Regions from separate parts of the Planococcus sp. APC 3900 genome, predicted to be linked through region 1. Evidence: predicted binding sites of a transcription regulator. Region 1 holds the regulator's gene; each other region holds the start of a gene.
The links. The regulator Rex, encoded in region 1, represses fermentation and respiration genes when NADH is low (regulators of the CRP and FNR family bind a similar motif). The targets are predictions, from matches to a motif close to TTGTGAAATATTTCACAA.

Region 1 (6,633 bases):
CATTCGGTTTTTTGCAGGGTCTTCCTGCGGCTTTGTGCCATCTTGGTCGTTGAAGCCCGTGCCAGATTGCGTTGGACATAATCTTCCAGCTTGGCTTTTTCGCCTTGCTGTTTTTCAAACTGCTTTTGGTCCAATTCGTATTGTTTAGCTTTTTCATTCAAATAACGGCTGTAGTTGCCGGTATACTTTTTTACTCGGTGTCTGGAAACTTCATAGACCAGCGTTACCACTTGGTCGAGGAAATAACGGTCATGCGAAACGATCAGCAAAGCACCCGGGTAGTTCTTCAAGTAGTTCTCCAGCCAGCTGAGCGTTTCGATGTCCAAGTGGTTGGTCGGTTCATCGAGAATCAGCAATTGCGGCTTGCTGAGCAGGTGCTTGGCAAGCATCAATCTGGTTTTCTGGCCACCGGATAATGACACCACTTTCTTGTCGTAGTCTTCGGGATAGAACTTCATGCCATTCAGGATGGCTCGTGTATCCGCTTCATATTGATAGCCGCCTGCATCTTTGAAATCATGCTGGAGCAGATCGTATTCTTTCATGACTTTGTCGTTTTCTTCAGGATTATTGTATATATCAGGATCGGCCATTTGTGCTTCCAAGCGGCGAAGTTTCGATTCCTGTTCACGGAAATGATGGAAAATCGTCATCATTTCATCCCAGATGGTGGCATCCGACTCCAAATTGGTCTGTTGTTCCAAATAGCCGATCGTCAAATCTTTCGGCATGATGATGTCGCCGCTGTCATGGGACATTTCACCGGCGATGATTTTCAATAAAGTGGATTTTCCTGCACCGTTGCGGCCTACTAATGCAACACGGTCGCGATGCTGTACTTCCAATTTGACGCCTGAAAGGATCTCTTCTGCGCCAAATGATTTATGGACTTGATTCACTTGTAAAACTATCATGTAGGTCACCTCTATTCTCTCTAAGTGTAGCTGATGGGGCGTTGGTTCGCAATTGCACAAGCCTTTACATATCAAGGCTCCTAATGTAAGATGAAAGCGATTTGACAACACCTCAGGAGGATGCGAAAGCGTATGTTACATGAGACATCTAAAATTCCGCAAGCCACAACCAAACGGCTGCCTTTGTATTACCGTTTCCTTCAAAATTTTGCGAATGCCGGACAAAAACGGATCTCTTCGCAGGAATTGAGCGAAGCGATGAAAATTGATTCGGCCACAATCCGCCGCGACTTTTCCCATCTGGGAGCGCTCGGAAAAAAAGGCTATGGCTACGATGTCCAGGAACTGCTGCTCTTTTTTCGGAAGACTTTGGATCAGGACGAAGCTACCAATGTGGCGCTGATCGGTGTCGGAGGACTCGGAAGTGCGTTCTTAAAGTATAATTTCCATCGCAACCACAACACGAAAATCATTGTGGCTTTCGACTCGAACAGTCCGGTGGAAGGCGAAAAGATCAGTGATATCGATACCTACCATCCAGACAAGATTGAAGAGAAGATCAAAGAGTACGGCGTAGAACTGGTTATTTTGACAGTGCCGTCACGCTCGGCCCAGGAAGTGACAGACCGTTTGGCGAAGACCGAAATCAAAGGGATTTTGAATTTTACGCCCGTCCGCATTTCGGTTCCCGACCATATCCGTGTCCAGACCATCGATTTGTCCGTTGAACTGCAGACTTTGATATACCAGATCAAGCAGCAATGACTTAAAACCTTCACATTTCAAAGGCCTTTGGAAATAGCCAAAACAGCTTGAATGATGTAAAATAGAGCCATAATACAGGAGGTGCCACGTATGCCAGGTCCAATGAGTATCATCGTTATCGGGGTTGTTGCCTTGTTAGTTTTCGGTCCTAAAAAGTTGCCGGAACTTGGAAAAGCATTCGGTTCGTCTTTGCGCGAGTTTAAAAACGCTACAAAAGGACTTGTGGATGACGACGACGATAAAGTAGATTTGAAAAAGAAAGATGAGCAAAAGGAAATACGATAGGATGTTTGTCTGATGACAGAAAAAGATATGACGTTAGTTGAACATATAGGTGAATTGAGAAAACGGCTGACCATTGTAGTCGTTTTCTTTGTATTAGCGCTTATTGTCAGCTTTTTTCTTGCCCAACCGCTGATCCAGTATCTGCAGTATACCGAAGAAGCGAAAAACCTGACGTTGAATGCGTTTAAAATTACGGATCCGCTGAAAATTTTTATGCAGGTTACGATGATTTTAGCGCTGATCATCACGTCCCCATTGATCATGTATCAGTTCTGGGCGTTTATCAGTCCAGGTCTTCTCGATAAAGAACGCAGAGCGACATTAAGTTACATTCCGTTCTCTGTTCTATTATTTCTGGGAGGCATCGCTTTTGCGTATTTGATTCTATTTCCTTATGTCATCGGATTTATGCTGAATATCTCTGACAATATGGATATTCAAGAAACAATTGGGATCAATGAGTACTTCCAGTTTCTGTTCCAGATTACGTTGCCGTTCGGTTTGATTTTCCAACTGCCGGTCCTTATGCTGTTTCTGACAAGGCTTGGGATCATTACCCCGATGCTGATGACGAAATACCGCAAGTACTCCTATCTTGGTTTAGTGATCATTGCAGCGTTCATTACACCGCCGGACATCGTCTCGCATATGATTGTGACTTTGCCGTTGATTGTGCTGTATGAATTCAGTGTCATCATCGCTAAGATTGGTTACCGTAAGTTCTTGAAAGCGGAGCAACAGCAGATTATCGAAGAACAGCAACAAATCATTGAAGAAAAATAAAGCCTTCCACCGATCAAAATCGGGGAAGGCTTTTTCTTATGGGAAATATGTTTTTCGTCTCTTTACAGCTGATTAAAAGAAAGTAGAAAAACCGGTTGTTTGAAGTTTTTCCATCTGTTCCTGGAATTCCAAAATTTTGTCCATATTGAGTTGAATCAGCATGACATAGCCATTCAAGCACATATGGGCAATAATCGGGGTGATGATCCGTTTGGTCTTCTGATACAGGAACGCCAAGATCAAGCCGGTAGTGAAGTAAAGCAGCAAATGCGTAAAATCAAAGTGAATCAAAGCGAACACCAATGCACTGATCGCTGTTGCGAAAAAGAAATTGGTCGTTTGGTTCAGTGAACCGAACAGGACGCGGCGAAAAACCAGTTCTTCGAGAATTGGTCCGAACAAGACGATTGAAACGATAGCGAGCGGCACCGCTTCAGCGATATAGACTAAGGAAGCGGTATTCTCAGAACCGGGATCAATGCCGAGAACCTTCATTTCAATTAAAGCGGCGACTGATTGGCCGATCAGCAGAAGCAGAAAGCCGAGAAAGCCCCAGACAACCGACATGAGGACCGTGGATTTTGTGCCTTTCCATATATCGAAAAAGCGCTTGTCCCGGAAAATGATCAGGAGCGTTAAAATGAAACCGATGCCCATAGTCAGGAAAATCAGCCAGCCTGAAGTGGCGGCGCCGGCAGCTTCCCGGTCCATGCCTTGGTCCAGGAAATAATTCAAGGTAGGGGAGATGAACAGAATCGGTGATAACTGTGCAGCAATAAAGATCAACAATACATAAAGCGGCGTTTTTGTCCCTTGTGCTTTCGGGCGGTAGCTGCTGTTCTTTTTGGTTTTCGGGCGAGAGGAGCTGCCGTTTTTCAAGAAACTGTCTATAAAGGTTTTTCGTTTGGTGGGCATGATGTAATTCCTTTCACTGGGGGATGCTCCTTCTATTGTAGAGCTTTCAAAGAACAACCGCAAAGAAATCAAAATACTAATGGTTACCGCTTGCAAAAGACTGAAGATTTTATTAAACTTGGTAGTGGGTTAGCACTCAGAGGTTGAGAGTGCTAATCGAGAACATTTAGATAATTTGAGGAGGGTGTTTCAATTGTTAAGACCACTAGGAGATCGTGTAATTATTGAGCTCATCGAAGCGGAAGAAAAAACGTCAAGCGGAATCGTCTTGCCGGGTTCAGCACAGGAAAAACCGCAGGAGGGCCATGTGATCGCTGTAGGAAATGGACTTATCCGTGAAAACGGGCAGCGCACAGAATTGGACGTGCAAGCTGGCGACCGCGTCATCTTCTCGAAATACGCAGGATCTGAATTGAAATATGAAGGCAAAGAATATTTGATTTTACGTGAAAACGATATATTAGCAGTTTTAGGCTAAAATAAACCAGCGAAACAGGAGGAAGCTAAACATGGCAAAAGATATTAAGTTCAGTGAAGACGCACGCAGTCTAATGCTGCAAGGCGTAGATAAATTAGCAAATGCAGTGAAAGTGACACTTGGGCCAAAAGGGCGCAACGTGGTTCTTGATAAAAAATTCGGTTCGCCGTTGATCACCAATGATGGTGTAACGATTGCAAAAGAAATCGAACTTGAAAATGCTTTTGAAAACATGGGGGCGAGACTTGTTGCGGAAGTAGCTTCTAAAACAAACGACATCGCCGGTGACGGTACAACGACAGCGACGGTTCTTGCGCAGGCAATGATCCGTGAAGGCTTGAAGAACGTTACAGCTGGCGCGAACCCTGTAGGCATCCGCCGTGGAATCGAATTGGCAGTGGAAAACGCGCTTGTGGAATTGAAAGCCATTTCCAAGCCAATCGAAGGAAAAGAGTCGATTGCACAAGTTGCAGCGATTTCATCTGGTGATGAAGAAGTCGGCAAACTGATCGCAGAAGCAATGGAGCGCGTCGGCAACGACGGCGTCATCACTTTGGAAGAATCTCGCGGCTTCACAACTGAACTTGATGTGGTTGAAGGAATGCAATTCGACCGTGGATACCAGTCTCCATACATGGTGACGGATTCAGACAAAATGGAAGCGGTATTGGATAACCCATTCATCTTGGTTACTGACAAGAAAATCGGCAACATCCAGGAAATCCTTCCGATTCTTGAGCAAGTCGTTCAGCAAAGCAAGCCATTGTTGATCGTGGCTGAAGATGTTGAAGGCGAAGCATTGGCGACATTGGTTGTCAATAAATTGCGCGGCACATTCAATGCTGTAGCTGTTAAGGCACCAGGCTTCGGTGACCGCCGCAAAGCGATGCTGGAAGATATCGCTGCACTAACTGGCGCAGAAGTGATTACAGAAGATCTTGGACTTGAATTGAAGACAACGAACATCGCTCAGCTTGGGCGCGCATCAAAAGTGGTTGTTTCGAAAGAAAACACAACCATCGTGGAAGGCGCCGGCGACCAGGAACAAATCGTCGCTCGTGTTACACAGATCCGCAACCAGCTCGAAGAAACAACTTCTGAATTCGACAAAGAGAAATTGCAGGAGCGTCTAGCTAAATTGGCTGGCGGCGTTGCAGTCATCAAAGTCGGAGCGGCTACTGAAACAGAATTGAAAGAACGTAAACTTCGCATTGAAGATGCGTTGAACTCAACTCGTGCAGCTGTCGAAGAAGGCATTGTTGCCGGCGGTGGTACAGCGCTAGTCAACATTTACAACAAGGTTGCAGAACTTCTTGAAACAGAGGAAGGCGACGTAGCAACAGGCGTCAACATTGTGCTTCGTGCACTTGAAGAGCCGGTTCGCCAAATCGCGACAAACGCAGGCCTTGAAGGATCAATCGTCGTTCACCGCCTGAAATCCGAAGAAATCGGCATCGGCTTCAACGCAGCAAATGGACAGTGGGTTAACATGGTGGAAGAAGGAATCGTCGATCCAACCAAAGTTACCCGTTCAGCGCTTCAAAACGCAGCTTCTGTTGCAGCTATGTTCTTGACGACTGAAGCAGTCGTAGCAGACATCCCGGAACCAGCAGCACCAATGGGTGGAATGCCTGATATGGGCGGCATGGGCGGCATGATGTAAGTAATTCTTTAAGTCCTTGAATTGCCTGGGACGAAAAGATGCTTCAATAAACCGTGATTATGTAGCAGTCATAAAAAGTTTAAAGCCATAAGCCACCTCTCAATTTATTGAATTGAGAGGTGGCTTTTTTCTCGTAAACAAAAGAAAATCAGCAATATATGTTCAAATCATGTCGGCCAATGTAGAACTTTTTCTGTATATGACGGCTGTCACTAGCACTCGATTAAATCCTCCTGTAAGTTAGCAAGAGCAGGCCACTTACGATGCTGATAAACTCACATTTAGAGGAGAAACGTCAATGAAAAAAATAGCTTGGATTACCGATACGGCTGCGCAATTGGATGAGGATTTCATCCGAAAACACAATGTCCACATTCTGCCTCTTAGTGTGGTTTTTTCGGATGGATCGTTTCGGGAATCCATCGATTTTACACAAGAAGAGTTTTACGATAAATTACGGATAGCGAAAGTCTCACCTAAAACTTCACAGCCTGCAATTGGCGAGATGGTATCTTTGTATGAAAAATTGGAGTCGGAAGGGTATGACTTTGCGATTGCGCTTCATTTATCGAGTGGCCTGTCAGGGACATTTGAAAGTGCCCAGGCAGCTGCGAAGATGACAAATTTCAATGTCTATCCCATCGATTCAAAAATCGGCTCTTTTCCAATGGGGAAGATGATTGAAGTAGGCGCAGGGTTGTTTGCAGAAGGCAAAGACGCGGAAGAAGTGATGGCAACGATCAATAAAATGGCGACTCGGTCGAGATTGTCCTTTATTCCTTCAAGCTTGAATCAATTGCATAAAAGCGGGCGTGTGTCTGGAACACAAA
Region 2 (6,633 bases), on a different contig from region 1:
GCGGTCATAGGCTTCAATTGAACCGAACGACCGGTTGTCGATAATATGTGCCAAGTGCAAAGTTGCATTGTTGCGGACCGCTGCGGCCGCCCCTTTTTTAAAAGCTAATTCTGATTCTTTGGAACCGTCTACCGCTACCAGTATGTTGGAATATTTTAAAGTCATTTAGCATTCCTCCTCAATCTCTATACTAGGAACTTCTCTACCGGAGAATAAAGTTCCTTCTTATTTGATATATTCTTTTGGCAACAAGTGTCGGAATGATGAATTTGTACCTTTCTAGAAAGAAATTCATGGTAAAATCATTTTAATAGGAATGATTGTATAACGGGAAGGCGGTTGCACTTTGAAAATGGGTACCGGGAACGCAGAGGCATTGATGGATATGAAAGAGTTATTGTCTGTACGCCATCAAGTTAAGGAATTAAAGAAAGACAATTATTTGTTTCGTGAAGGTGATGCCATCGGCGGTGTTTACATCATCCGGTCCGGTAAAATCCAAATTGAAAAAGTGACGCCGAACGGCCGTGAACTTACGTTGAAAATTTGTGGTCCAGGGCAGCTTGTTGGAGAAGTGACCCTTTTTTCTGATAGGCCCAAATACATGCTGGATGCACGTGCGGTCGAAGATGCAGTATGCCTGCATATTTCAATTGATGATCTGGAAGAGGCCTTGTTATCGAACGCCCGATTGTCTGTCGCTTTTATGAAATGGATGGGAATCGATCAGCAGAAAACCCAGACGAAATTCCGTGATTTAATGCTTCATGGCAAAAAAGGGGCACTGTATTCAACCTTGATCAGGCTTTCCAATAGCTATGGGGTGAAAAAAGAGAATGGGGTGTTGATTGATCTCGTATTGACCAATCAGGATCTTGCTAATTTCTGTGGAATGACACGGGAAGTGGTGAACCGGATGCTGGCTGAGTTGAAAAAACGCGGCGTTCTGACATTGAGTGAAGGAAAAATACTGCTTCATGATATTCAGCATTTAAAGGAAGAAACCAATTGTGAAGACTGTCCAATTTATTTATGCAAAATCGATTAACAGGAGAACTTGCCCATGGGGCAGGTTCTTTTTTTGTCTAAAATTTGTCATTTCATTAAAAAAAGACCTTGAGTGTGAGAAATGTCACAGTGCGGGAGAGGCCGATAGAATAGGCTGAAAGTAAGAACAAAACGCGTAAGAGGTGAGAGGAAATGGGTCAAGAGAACCGGGAGCCGGAGACCAATCTGAAAGGTACATTAGTCAGTGTTTTTGTAGTGGGGCTGATCATTATTGTCATGTGGGTCGCCGTTTATTTATTGTATGTAGCCCGTTAAGGCGGAATGAGAGGAGAAGACTAAAATGCATCTTCATAAATATGAAAAAATTTGGCTGGTGTTCGGTATTGCATCGCTGATTGTATTTTTAAGCGTTGTTGGGGTAAGCGCATTTTCACAGGACCATACCCCTGCAGGAGGAATGGAAACAATCGATCCCAAAAAAGTAAGTGAAACGGCACCTTTTGATAATCCGGGAGTCACGCAATTGGACGACGATACATACCAGGCGACGATTGTGGCTATGGCATTCGGATATCAGGCACCGGAATTGAAAGTTCCGGTTGGAAAAGAAATTATTTTTAAAGTAACCAGTACCGATGTAGTCCACAGTCTGACGATCGATAATACAAAAGTCAATATGATGGTCGTTCCAGGCCGGATCACGACAAAATCCTACACGTTTGAAGAACCGGGCACATATTTGATTCTTTGCAATGAATACTGTGGAACGGGCCACCATATGATGTATACAGAGATAGAGGTGTATGAACAATGATTGCTGTGCAAGATCGAAAAATTGCTTTATGGAATATCGGCGTGGCGTATACCGCCTTTTTAATCGGCACCTTATGTGGGCTGCTGCAAGTTTTTATCCGCAATGACGCGCTTCAATTACCGGCTTGGCTGGACTATTACCAAATTCTGACCGCACACGGCGTTTTACTCGCACTTGTATTTACGACATTTTTTATTTTCGGCTTCTTTATTACCGGTATGAGCAAGAGCCTTGGAAGTTTCGGTCCGAAAGTCCGTTTGTTTTCGTGGATCGGCTTTTGGGTGACCTTGCTTGGAACAGTTATGGCAACAGCGATGATCGTGGCCGGAGAAGCTTCAGTGCTGTACACCTTTTATGCACCGCTGAAGGCAAGTGGCTTTTATTATGTAGGTCTTGCTTTGGTGATTATCGGTACGTGGATCAGCAGTTTTGCGCTGGTCGGACATTACAGAGTATGGCGGAAAAATAATAAAGGGCAGTTGAGCCCACTTTTCGCTTTCATGACCATCACGACCATCATCATGTGGATCATTGCATGTCTGGGCGTCGTGGCAACGGTCCTTTTCCAATACATCCCTTGGGCATTCGGCTGGACCGATACCATTGATGTAGAACTCAGCCGCACCTTGTTCTGGTTTTTTGGCCACCCATTGGTGTATTTCTGGCTGCTGCCGGCATACATGGCCTGGTACGTTATCGTACCGAAAATCCTGGGTGTAAAAGTATTCAGTGATTCATTGGCACGTCTGTCTTTTGTTCTTTTCATCCTGTTTTCCATTCCTGTCGGTTTCCATCACCAGCTGACAGAACCGGGGATTTCGAACTTCTGGAAATTCCTGCAGGTGGTCTTGACGTTTATGGTCATCGTACCTTCCTTGATGACGGCATTCTCGATGTTCGCGACATTTGAAATTGCCGGACGCAAAAATGGCGGGAAAGGCCTGTTTGGCTGGTTTACAAAATTGCCTTGGAAAGATATCCGCTTCACTTCTATTTTCATTGCCATGGCGTTCTTTATCCCCGGTGGAGCTGGGGGAATCATTAACGCAAGTTTCCAATTGAATGAAGTGGTCCACAATACCTTATGGATTGTCGGGCATTTTCACATCACTGTCGGCACTCCGGTAGCGATGACGTTCATGGGCTTGACGTTCTGGCTGATTCCATATTTAACAGGCAGAAAATTCACCAAATCCATGAAAGTGCTTGGGCTTGTCCAAATCATTACTTGGTCGTTCGGCATGCTGCTGATGTCAACAGCGCAGCATCTGCTGGGCCTTCTCGGAGCGCCAAGAAGAACCGCTTATTCCGGCTACAACGATCACCCCGCTGCATTGGAATGGTTTGACGGAATTCTGACCAACCATGTGACGATGGCCATCGGCGGCAGCATCCTGTTCGTCTCGGCAATGATTCTGATCTATATCGTCGTCATGACGATGTTCCTTTCGCCTAAAGCGGTTGAACCGAAAGACATCGTAGATTTCCCGCTGGCGGAAAGCGACATGTCCCGTACCCCGAAATGGCTTGAAAACTGGTGGATTTGGATCGGGCTTGCACTGGCGCTCATTGTCATCGCCTATGCGATTCCAATTAGCCAGATGATTCACCATGCACCACCAGGTTCAGAAGGATTCAAAACGTGGTAGGAGTTGAAGGATAATGTTCACAATGGTGCTCTCGTTAATGGTTGTTTTCATCGCATTCACTGCGATGCTGGTCGAAATCTCTTCCATTGAAGATTAAATGGGAAGCTAAGCGGGGGAATTTGATGTAAAGACGCCCTGCAGCTACAGTTTTCACCTTTTTAAAGAAAAGATATAGATAAAATGTAGTGAAGGAGTGCTTTGCCAGGTGGGCAAAGCGCTCTTTTCTGGTTTCACGCTAGTCGTCCAAGTTTATTTGGCAAGGGGTAGAAATTGTATTGTTTCGAAATGTTCTATATATTGGAAGGAAAAGAACAGGAAGTTGAGGCCTCTTTTATGACGATGATTGAATGGATTTTTACAGCAATAAGCTTGTTTTGGCTCAGTGAATTTCTGATTTTCCGAAATCGCGGCATCGGCCAAGGTGACCCATTGGAAAAACGGACATTCTTCACCATCTTTGCAGTTTTGATCGCGACCATTCTTATCGCGGCGGTTTTGCAGGAATTGATGGCGTTCGAGACGATAGCTAGGATCAGTCAAGCAGTGGGAGTTATTTTGCTGGCTTCAGGGGTTTTCCTGCGGTTTTGGGGAATCGTCCATTTGAAATCACAATTCACACGTTACGTGACCGTTCGTGAAGGTGATGAAATCGTCAGCACCGGACCTTACCGAAAACTTCGCCACCCGCTTTACACCGGGTTGTTGTTCATTACTCTCGGAATGGCCTTGTTTTTCACCAGTGCAATTGCTGCCGTTCTTGGTGGCCTGGCAATGGTATGGGCTTTGCTGAAGCGAATAAACTATGAAGAGCAGCTGCTGATTGAGAAGTTCGGACCGGATTATCAGCAATGGATGAAAAAGCGTGCACGCTTGATTCCTTTTCTTTATTAGAATCGATCTTTCCCAAAAGACTTTATTCGCCAGGACGGTGAATAAAGTCTTTTTTCGTGTGAGCATATGTATTTACATCGCGTACGATTCAGTTTAAAGTAGATCGTGTAAGATATATATGGACGGAGGAAAACACATAATGAAAACACTATTCGAAACAACAATGATCAATACAGGCGGAAGAGACGGTGCGGTTTATTCACCGGACAATATTTTTTATTTGGATGTAGCAAAACCACAGGCTCTTGGAGGTTCAGCAACAACGGCAACAAATCCGGAACAGCTATTTGCTGCAGGTTACAGCGCATGCTTCAACAGTGCATTGGAATTGGTGCTGGAAGCTGGTAAAGTGGAAATTGAAAAGAGTGAAGTAACAGCAACTGTTGCCTTGATTGGAGATAAAGACAACGGCGGCGTTAAATTGGCGGTGAAACTTGTCGTCGATATCACAGGCATCGATGAAGAATTGAAACACGAATACGTAGAGAAAGCGCATCAGTATTGCCCATATTCCAAAGCAATCAAAGGATCTGTGGATGTGGAAATCAGCGTTCTATAATAATTAGCATAGGTGAGATGCAAATGGAAAAACCAACGAAACTCGAACAACAACTGTGCTTCGAAGTCTATAAAGCCTCCAGCAATTTTTCAAAAATGTATGCAAAAGCGCTGGAGCCTTTCAATCTGACGTTTCCACAGTATCTGGTGCTTCTTGTCTTGTGGGAAGAAGACGGACTGTTGACTAAAAATATCGGTGAACGGCTGGGGCTTGGAACCGGAACTTTGAATCCGATCATCAATCGTATGATCGAACAGGGGCGACTGGTTAAAGAACAATCCCAATCAGATAAACGTGCTTTTACGATTTCATTGACGGAAAAAGCCAAAAGCGAACAGGCGGCAGTCGAACAGGCTGTCCTCGACAAACTCATCAGCTGTGACTTTATGGGAGTCAACGCCATCACCTTGATGAAAAACTTGAAAGAGCTAAATGCTTCTTTTAAAAACATGAATTTGTAATAGAAGAATAAATAAGGAGAGATGCCGCATGAATATTTACGATATTGCCGTACCAAAGCCGAACGGGGAAGAATACCACTTAAGCGAATACAAGGGCAAAGCCATGCTGATAGTCAACACAGCGACAAAATGCGGTTTGAGAGATCAATTCGACAGTTTGGAAAAAATGTACGAAGAATACAAGGAACAGGGATTAGTGGTTCTGGGCTTCCCGTCTGATCAATTCGGCCAGGAAAAAGGCAGTGGAGCAGAAGCACAGGAAGCTTGCCGCATGACGTATGGCGTTACTTTCCCTATGCACGACCTGGTCAAAGTTAACGGCAAAGAGGCACATCCACTGTTCAACTATTTGACCACTAACACAAAAGGATTTTTATCAAGCGCCATCAAGTGGAACTTCACAAAATTCCTGATTGATCAAAATGGCAATATCGTTTCACGGTTCTCTCCAAAAGATAAACCCGAATCATTTGAAAAAGACATTCAGAAAGTACTTGGCAAGTAAGGGCAGGAGAGCGAGCGAAACCTCAAACACAGAGGTTTTGCTCTTTTTTTATGGTTTGATGTGACAGCGCGTCGCTTCCCAGTGGACATGTGACACAGTGTCATGTTAAGCTTGCTTTACGAAATGTGACACGGTGTCATTCGAAGATTATAAGCAATAAATAAGTGAACGTTATGAAAAAAGGGGACGACGAGATGGAAGCCGGTTTTACCGATGATCTACGGAAGATGAAGGGCTTAAAAAAAGAGATGATGCGATTTATGATGGGCTATAAATTCGCTCTGGAAGAAATCAATACAAAAATCAGTATACTGCAACAGGAATTCCACTATATTCATGACTATAACCCGATCGAAAATGTCAGTTCCCGTTTGAAATCTCCTGAAAGCATCATGAAAAAAGCCGGCAAAAAAGGAGTCGGCCTTTCTTTAGTGAATATTAAAGAAAATGTTAGAGACATTGCGGGTGTTCGAATCACTTGTTCATTTGAAGCTGATATCTACCGATTAAGCGCCATGCTGCAGAACCAGGATGATTTGAAGGTTCTTGAAGTGAAGGATTATATCCAGAATCCCAAGCCGAATGGTTACCGCAGTTTGCATTTATTGCTGGTGGTGCCGATTTTTATGTCGGACCGTGTAGAAGAGATTTGCGTGGAAGTACAGATTCGTACCATCGCCATGGATTTCTGGGCAAGCCTTGAACACAAAATCTACTATAAATACAACAAAGAAGTGCCCGCTGAC
Region 3 (6,633 bases), on a different contig from region 1:
ATCACCAATGGTGATTACTGTACCAACGTCGTCAACTTTCATCTCTGATTGATAATTTTCAATCTGTTGTTTGATCAGACCGCTGATCTCTTCAGCTTTGATGCTCATGTATGTCACCCTCTCATAATTTCATAATTAACCGATTAGTTGACGCTGCAGACGTGCCAATTTCGTGCTCACGCTGCTGTCATAAATACGGTTTCCGATTTGAAGACGCAATCCGCCGAGCAACGATGGATCGATGATGTTTTCAATTCGTAAAGATTGTTTACCGATTTTTTTAGCGAAAATGGAAGAGATGGATGCGCGTTCTTCTTCCGTCAAAGGACGTGTAGAATAAACTTTCGCATCTTCAATTCCTTGTGCGTCATTAGATAAAGCAACGAACTCATCAGCCAAAGAGCCGACTTCGTCCAGACGTTTGCGTTCTGCCATCAATTGAAGCGTATTCACCACAAACGGATTTGCTTCGTTAAATACTTCATTGATCAAGTTTCTTCTTTTCTCAGCAGAAAGTTTTGGTGAAACGATCAAATTGTAAAGTTCCGGAGTCATTTCGAAGACTTTTTTCACTTCACGCAAATCATGTTCAATATCCAAAGACGATCCGTGCTTCTGAGCGACTTCAAACAATGCTAAAGCGTAGCGTTCTGCAACTAGACTCACTGAACTTCGCCTGCCTTCGCAATCGTTTCGTTAATCAACTGACGGTTGTCTTCCTCAGAGATTTCTTTTCCAAGCACTTTCGTAGCAGCAAGCAATGACAATGCCACAACTTCTTCACGAACCGCTGAAATAGCTTTATCTCTTTCGTTGGCAATTTCCTGAACCGCTGCTTCTTTCATGCGGCCAGACTCAGCACGTGCAGTCGTAATGATTTCCTCACGCGAAACTTCGCCTTGCTTTTTAGCGTTCTCAACGATTTCCTGTGCTTGTGTACGCGCATCTTTAAGAAGGCTGCGCTGCTCTTCAAGCAACTTTTGTGATTCTAGACGGCTGTTTTCAGCAGTTTCGATTTCACTCTTGATCAAATCTTCACGCTGCTGCATTACGCCCATCAAAGGACCCCATGCGAATTTCTTCAAAAGCACCATCAGCAAGGTGAAGATAACAAGTGTAGCGAGAATGTCTCCGATATTCAAAAACTCCCCGGTTGCACCGAGTACAAGATGGTCAAAAAACACGATTGTTTCACTCCCTTCAAGAGCCTAAAATACAATTTCTTCTATAGTAAGATCTTTTACTCTGTAAGATGAATTTTCAAAAGCAAGGTGGTGCATACAAGTTTAAATGGCGAAAATCATGTAGTAGCATCCCCACCATTAAACTTTGTGACTATTAAATACTATTGGTTCATAACGATGAACGCGATAACTACAGCGATGATCGGCAATGCCTCAACCAATGCAACCCCGATGAACATAGTTGTTTGTAGAACTCCGCGAGCTTCTGGCTGGCGAGCGATACCTTCAACTGTTTTTGAAACGATAAGACCGTTACCAATACCTGCGCCTAGTGCTGCTAAACCTACTGCGATTGCTGCTGCTAATAAACCTAATGAACCTGTCATTTTGATGTGTCCTCCTCAGGATAGTTGTTTTTTTTTTGCTCTACGAGCAGTTTATACTCAATGGTCGTCGGCAACTTTGTGCGACATGTAGACCATCGTTAACATAACGAAAATAAACGCCTGGATTGCCCCGATAAAGATCGAGAATCCTTGCCATGCCATCATAGGCACGATTGCTGATGCGAATCCAAATGCACCTGCTGATGCGAGGCCTGCCAACAAAGTCAACAGGATTTCCCCCGCATAGATGTTACCGTAAAGACGCAGACCGAGTGTCAGCGTATTTGCGAATTCCTCAATGATGTTCAATGGGAATAAGAATTTCATTGGCTTGATATAGCCTCCGGCGTATCCTTTGAGCCCTTTCAGCTTGATGCCATAATAATGGCTCAAGATTAGCACCATTGCGGCCAATGTCATCGTTACCGTCGGGTCAGCTGTTGGCGATTTCCACCAAAGATCTCCGTTGACAACTATTGCAAATGGAAGGCCTAACATGTTCGAAACAAAAATGAACATAATCAGGGTGATTCCAAGAACATGGAATCGGCCACCATCTTTCCAATCCATATTGCTGTTGATTATTCCTTTAACGAAATCCATGATCCATTCCATGAAGTTCTGCATGCCCGTTGGTTTGAGCTGCAGTTTCCGTGTAGAAATATAAGCAATAAGGAAAACGATAAGAGCGGCTATAGTTAGCATCATAACGTTCGATAGGTTAAACCAGATCCCGAACACCTCGAGCATAGGAGCGCCATGTTCCACGATTGTTTCACCTCTCTTTCCACATTGTTAATGGTGTTTCACATGATAAACAATCCGCTCTGCCAATAACAGAGCGTAAGGGACCATCAACCCAATTACCGTACTGACCAAGTGAATGTGCTCTGCGAACAAAATGGCGATCGCCACAGCTGCAACACCTGATGCAAACCGTAATGCCGTTCCAAGCGAACGAACTTTCGAGCCTTCAGCCACCGCGCGGTCGAATTTCTCCATCCGCCGAACCAGGATCCACATGTTGTAAATGCCGAACAAAGTTCCGATTATGAGACCGGCGAACACTTCTTGATAAGGGGTAAACCCCCAACCAATAACGCAGAACGCCAAGATGAAAAAAATCATCTTTTTTAGTCGTGTATATATCTCCCTAAGTCCTTCCATTTTTTACTTGTCTCCTGATTCGAATTTGCGGACAGTCTGAAGCATTGCCCAAACACCGGCAGTGATGCCTATGAATAGGCAGATGATCATGAAAAACGGGGCGGTTCCGAGCCTGTCATCGAGCCACATACCTGTGAACACGCCGATAAGCACGGACCCGACAAGTTGTGAGAGGATGGCGCTATAAATTGCCATCGCTTGTAAGGGACTTTTTGTTGGGCGCATGATAACCCCCTCGAACTTCGTTGATTTGACATTAAACCCTTAAAAAGAGCCGTCGCATCAGGCTTTCAAGACCACATAATCTATGTAAGAAAACCTTCTCATGCATACCCTTTGTAAGCATACAATAGGGGTAAAATCATGTCAATTAGTAGAAGTGAAAAACTTCACAAGCGATTTCCTTCCGACATATTGTCGACAAATTTTACCGAAAAATTTGAAATTGACGGTCTATCCTATTTACAGCTTTGAAAAATACGTATGCAGCGCTTCGACGATCCGGGCAGATGCTCGGCCGTCTCCGTATGGATTGTATGCTTGGGACATCGCCTTGTAGGCAGATTCGTCCGTCAGCAATTCTTTAGCCATTCCGTAAATCGTCTCTTCGTCAGTGCCTGCGAGCTTCAATGTTCCCGCGGTGATGCCTTCAGGGCGTTCAGTGGTATCACGCAAAACCAGAACCGGCTTGCCAAGTGAAGGCGCCTCTTCCTGAATTCCGCCTGAATCGGTCAGAATAAAGAATGAACGGGCCGCAAAGTTATGGAAATCCAATACTTCCAGCGGTTCGATCAAATGGATGCGCGTGTCACGGCCCAGTACTTCATCCGCCACTTCGCGTACAGCCGGATTCATGTGAACCGGGTAAACCACTTGAATATCATCGTGCTCTTCAATCAACCGTTTAATTGCGCGGAACATATTTCGCATCGGCTGCCCTAAGTTTTCACGGCGGTGCGCCGTCAGCAAGATCATACGGTCTGTACCGATTTTCTCCAGGATCGGATGTGTGTAAGTTTCGCGAACAGTCGTTTGAAGCGCATCGATAGCCGTATTGCCTGTAATGTAGATGGTTTCTGCCTTCTTGTTTTCATCCAGCAGGTTCTGAGCGGATTTTTCAGTTGGCGAAAAATGAATATCCGCCATGACACCCGTCAACTGACGGTTCATTTCTTCAGGATATGGCGAATATTTATTGTGTGTACGCAAACCGGCTTCCACATGCCCTATGGCGACCTGGTTATAAAAAGCAGCAAGGCTGGCAGCAAAAGTCGTTGTCGTATCGCCATGCACCAGCACGATATCCGGCTTCGCTTCTTTCATAACCGAATCAAGCCCCTGCATGGCACGCATCGTAACATCGGTCAATGTCTGGCGGTCTTTCATGATATTCAAATCGAAGTCAGGCGTGATCTGGAAAGTCTCCAGCACCTGATCCAACATTTCCCGATGCTGCGCTGTCACTGTCACAAGCGGTTCAATGGTGTCGGGATGTTTTTGAAGTTCCAAGACAAGCGGCGCCATTTTAATGGCTTCAGGCCGCGTACCAAATATCGTCATTACTTTCCATTTTTTCGTCAAGCTGGTTTACCCCGCCCTCTTATTTAGTACCGAATAACCGGTCTCCAGCGTCTCCAAGACCTGGAACGATGTATCCTTTTTCGTTCAATTTCTCATCAAGTGCTGCGATGTAGATATCCACATCCGGGTGAGCTTCTTGCAGTGCTTCCACACCTTCAGGAGCTGCGATGATGCACATGAAACGAATTTTCGTAGCGCCACGCTTTTTCATGGAGTTGACTGCTTCAATTGCAGAACCTCCGGTAGCAAGCATTGGATCTACAACGATGAAGTCCCGTTCCTGCACATCGGATGGCAATTTCAAATAGTACTCGACAGGCTGCAATGTGACCGGGTCACGGTACAAACCGATATGTCCGACTTTAGCTGCCGGAATCAATTTCAGAATTCCATCGACCATGCCGATTCCTGCGCGCAAAATAGGAACAACGCCCAATTTTTTCCCTGCAAGGACTTTCGATTTCGCCATTTGGACCGGCGTTTCCACGTCGATTTCCTCTAGCGGCAAGTCGCGTGTGATTTCAAACGCCATCAATGTGGCAATTTCGTCAACCAATTCGCGGAATTCTTTCGTGCCTGTAGACTTGTCACGAATGTACGTTACTTTGTGCTGAATCAGCGGATGATCAAAAACGTATACTTTTCCCATGGCCTATCTCTCCTTTTCAAACATTATCTTAAATAGTATAACAGAAAATTCTTTGCCCTAGTGGCCAGATCCTGCTTTGGTATTATTCAGTTAATTTCGCCTATGCTTTAATTTTCCAAAGAAAAAAACCGGGAAATATTTCCCCGGCTTAGCAGATGTTTCATTTGTTCATTTAAATGCATTTCAACATCGGGTTCAAAAGTGTCCCATTTCCGCTATTCTGAAACGTTTTTTCTTCTGTTATAATAAATACGCTTCATTGAGCGGCATCGGCTTGTAGAAGAAATAACCCTGACCGACCTTGCAGCCAAGCGCCAATAATGTTTGGCGATCCTGCTCAGTTTCCACACCTTCAGCCACTGCGCGCATATTCAGGTTCTCCGCAAGCTGAATGATGGTCCGGATAATCGCCAAAGTTCCCGGTTCGTGCATAGTTGAAATGAACGAACGGTCGATCTTCAATTCTTCGACAGGCAGCTTCTGCAGATAGCTGAGCGACGAATAGCCGGTGCCAAAATCATCAATCGATGTCGTAAACCCGCAATGCCTCAGATGCCTAAAGACTTTATTGGCCGTTTCGATATCTACAAAACCGATTCGCTCGGTTATCTCCAATTGAATCCATTTCGGGTCAATGCCGTATTCGGCCGTCATGTCCATCAAATACGGAACGAAAGAATGATGGAAGAAATGATCTGCAGAGATGTTGATGGCAACTTGCCGAATCTTCAACTCCTGCTCTGTTCTTTTCTTCATCCATTGCAGCACTTGCTTCAAGACGTTTTGCTCCAGCATGCGGATTTTGCCATTTTTTTCAGCTGCCGGAATAAAGACGTCCGGCGGTATGGTCCCAAGCTCAGGAGATGTCCAACGGGCCAGAGCTTCAAAACTCAAGATTTCACCGGTTGCCAAATCGACTTTGGGCTGCAAATGGACGCCGACTTCATTGCGTCTCAGTGCTGCTGTCAATTCATTCGCCACACGCAGGTCCTTCATCATGAATTCATCATGTTCACTTTCAAAATAACAGATCGCCTCACCAGTCTGAAGTTTCGCCTGTGACAACGCACTATCTGCACAACGAATTAACTCCTCGGAATCCTGCTGGTTTGGCGTTACGATCGCTACCCCCATTTTCAAGGTCAGGAACAATTCCATATCCCCTACTTTGACAGGTTCCACCAGTCCGCTCAGCAGATGATCCAAGTAATCCGGAATTTTTGTGAAAGGCGTCGCACTGTACATGGCTAGGGTTGAATCCGAAAAACGTGCAATCAGGTTATCCGACAAATTCTGTGAAAGCATCAACCGTTTGCCGATTTCGCGCAGGATCGTGTCCCCCGCCCGGTGGCCATATTGATCGACCACTTTGACGTATTCATCTGTCGACAAAAATGCGACAAAACCTTCTTTGCCTTCTTTCAGCAAATCCGTGATTTCAGTTCTGAAATAATTTCGGTTGGGCAAATCCGTATTTTCATCGGTATAAGCCAAGCGCAAAACCTCTTCGTGCTGACGGGAATATTTGATGGCCAGCGAAGCGATCGATGCAACTTCTTCCATGAATGCCAAATCTTTTTCATGCGGCGTCAACGGCGAAGGGAAATAAATTCCGAAAGTACCGATGGCGCTTCCTTCAACATTAAATATTGGAATTGACCAGCTG

Region 2: QMA04_RS00945 (cytochrome C oxidase subunit II) is a predicted target of Rex. The motif match lies at 1,121-1,138, and genes of this name have one in related genera.
Region 3: QMA04_RS03945 (AtpZ/AtpI family protein) is a predicted target of Rex. The motif match lies at 3,115-3,132, and genes of this name have one in related genera.

Annotation. Positions count from the first base shown of each region.
Region 1 is NZ_JASDCT010000004.1:4,238-10,870, forward strand. Features, by position in the region: gene QMA04_RS09115 (ABC-F family ATP-binding cassette domain-containing protein) at 1-914, opposite strand, end outside; gene QMA04_RS09120 (redox-sensing transcriptional repressor Rex) at 1,047-1,679, shown strand; gene QMA04_RS09125 (twin-arginine translocase TatA/TatE family subunit) at 1,770-1,964, shown strand; gene tatC (twin-arginine translocase subunit TatC) at 1,977-2,747, shown strand; gene QMA04_RS09135 (CPBP family intramembrane glutamic endopeptidase) at 2,820-3,662, opposite strand; gene groES (co-chaperone GroES) at 3,856-4,140, shown strand; gene groL (chaperonin GroEL) at 4,172-5,803, shown strand; gene QMA04_RS09150 (DegV family protein) at 6,102-6,633, shown strand, end outside.
Region 2 is NZ_JASDCT010000001.1:198,132-204,764, forward strand. Features, by position in the region: gene QMA04_RS00935 (universal stress protein) at 1-165, opposite strand, end outside; gene QMA04_RS00940 (Crp/Fnr family transcriptional regulator) at 353-1,048, shown strand; gene QMA04_RS00945 (cytochrome C oxidase subunit II) at 1,201-1,323, shown strand; gene QMA04_RS00950 (cytochrome c oxidase subunit II) at 1,349-1,822, shown strand; gene QMA04_RS00955 (b(o/a)3-type cytochrome-c oxidase subunit 1) at 1,819-3,471, shown strand; gene QMA04_RS00960 (methyltransferase family protein) at 3,742-4,362, shown strand; gene QMA04_RS00965 (organic hydroperoxide resistance protein) at 4,502-4,921, shown strand; gene QMA04_RS00970 (MarR family winged helix-turn-helix transcriptional regulator) at 4,945-5,382, shown strand; gene QMA04_RS00975 (glutathione peroxidase) at 5,411-5,887, shown strand; gene QMA04_RS00980 (GTP pyrophosphokinase) at 6,082-6,633, shown strand, end outside.
Region 3 is NZ_JASDCT010000001.1:787,042-793,674, reverse strand. Features, by position in the region: gene atpA (F0F1 ATP synthase subunit alpha) at 1-108, opposite strand, end outside; gene QMA04_RS03970 (F0F1 ATP synthase subunit delta) at 136-666, opposite strand; gene atpF (F0F1 ATP synthase subunit B) at 663-1,184, opposite strand; gene atpE (F0F1 ATP synthase subunit C) at 1,346-1,570, opposite strand; gene atpB (F0F1 ATP synthase subunit A) at 1,628-2,338, opposite strand; gene QMA04_RS03950 (ATP synthase subunit I) at 2,366-2,737, opposite strand; gene QMA04_RS03945 (AtpZ/AtpI family protein) at 2,741-2,962, opposite strand; gene wecB (non-hydrolyzing UDP-N-acetylglucosamine 2-epimerase) at 3,200-4,318, opposite strand; gene upp (uracil phosphoribosyltransferase) at 4,338-4,967, opposite strand; gene QMA04_RS03930 (EAL domain-containing protein) at 5,208-6,633, opposite strand, start outside.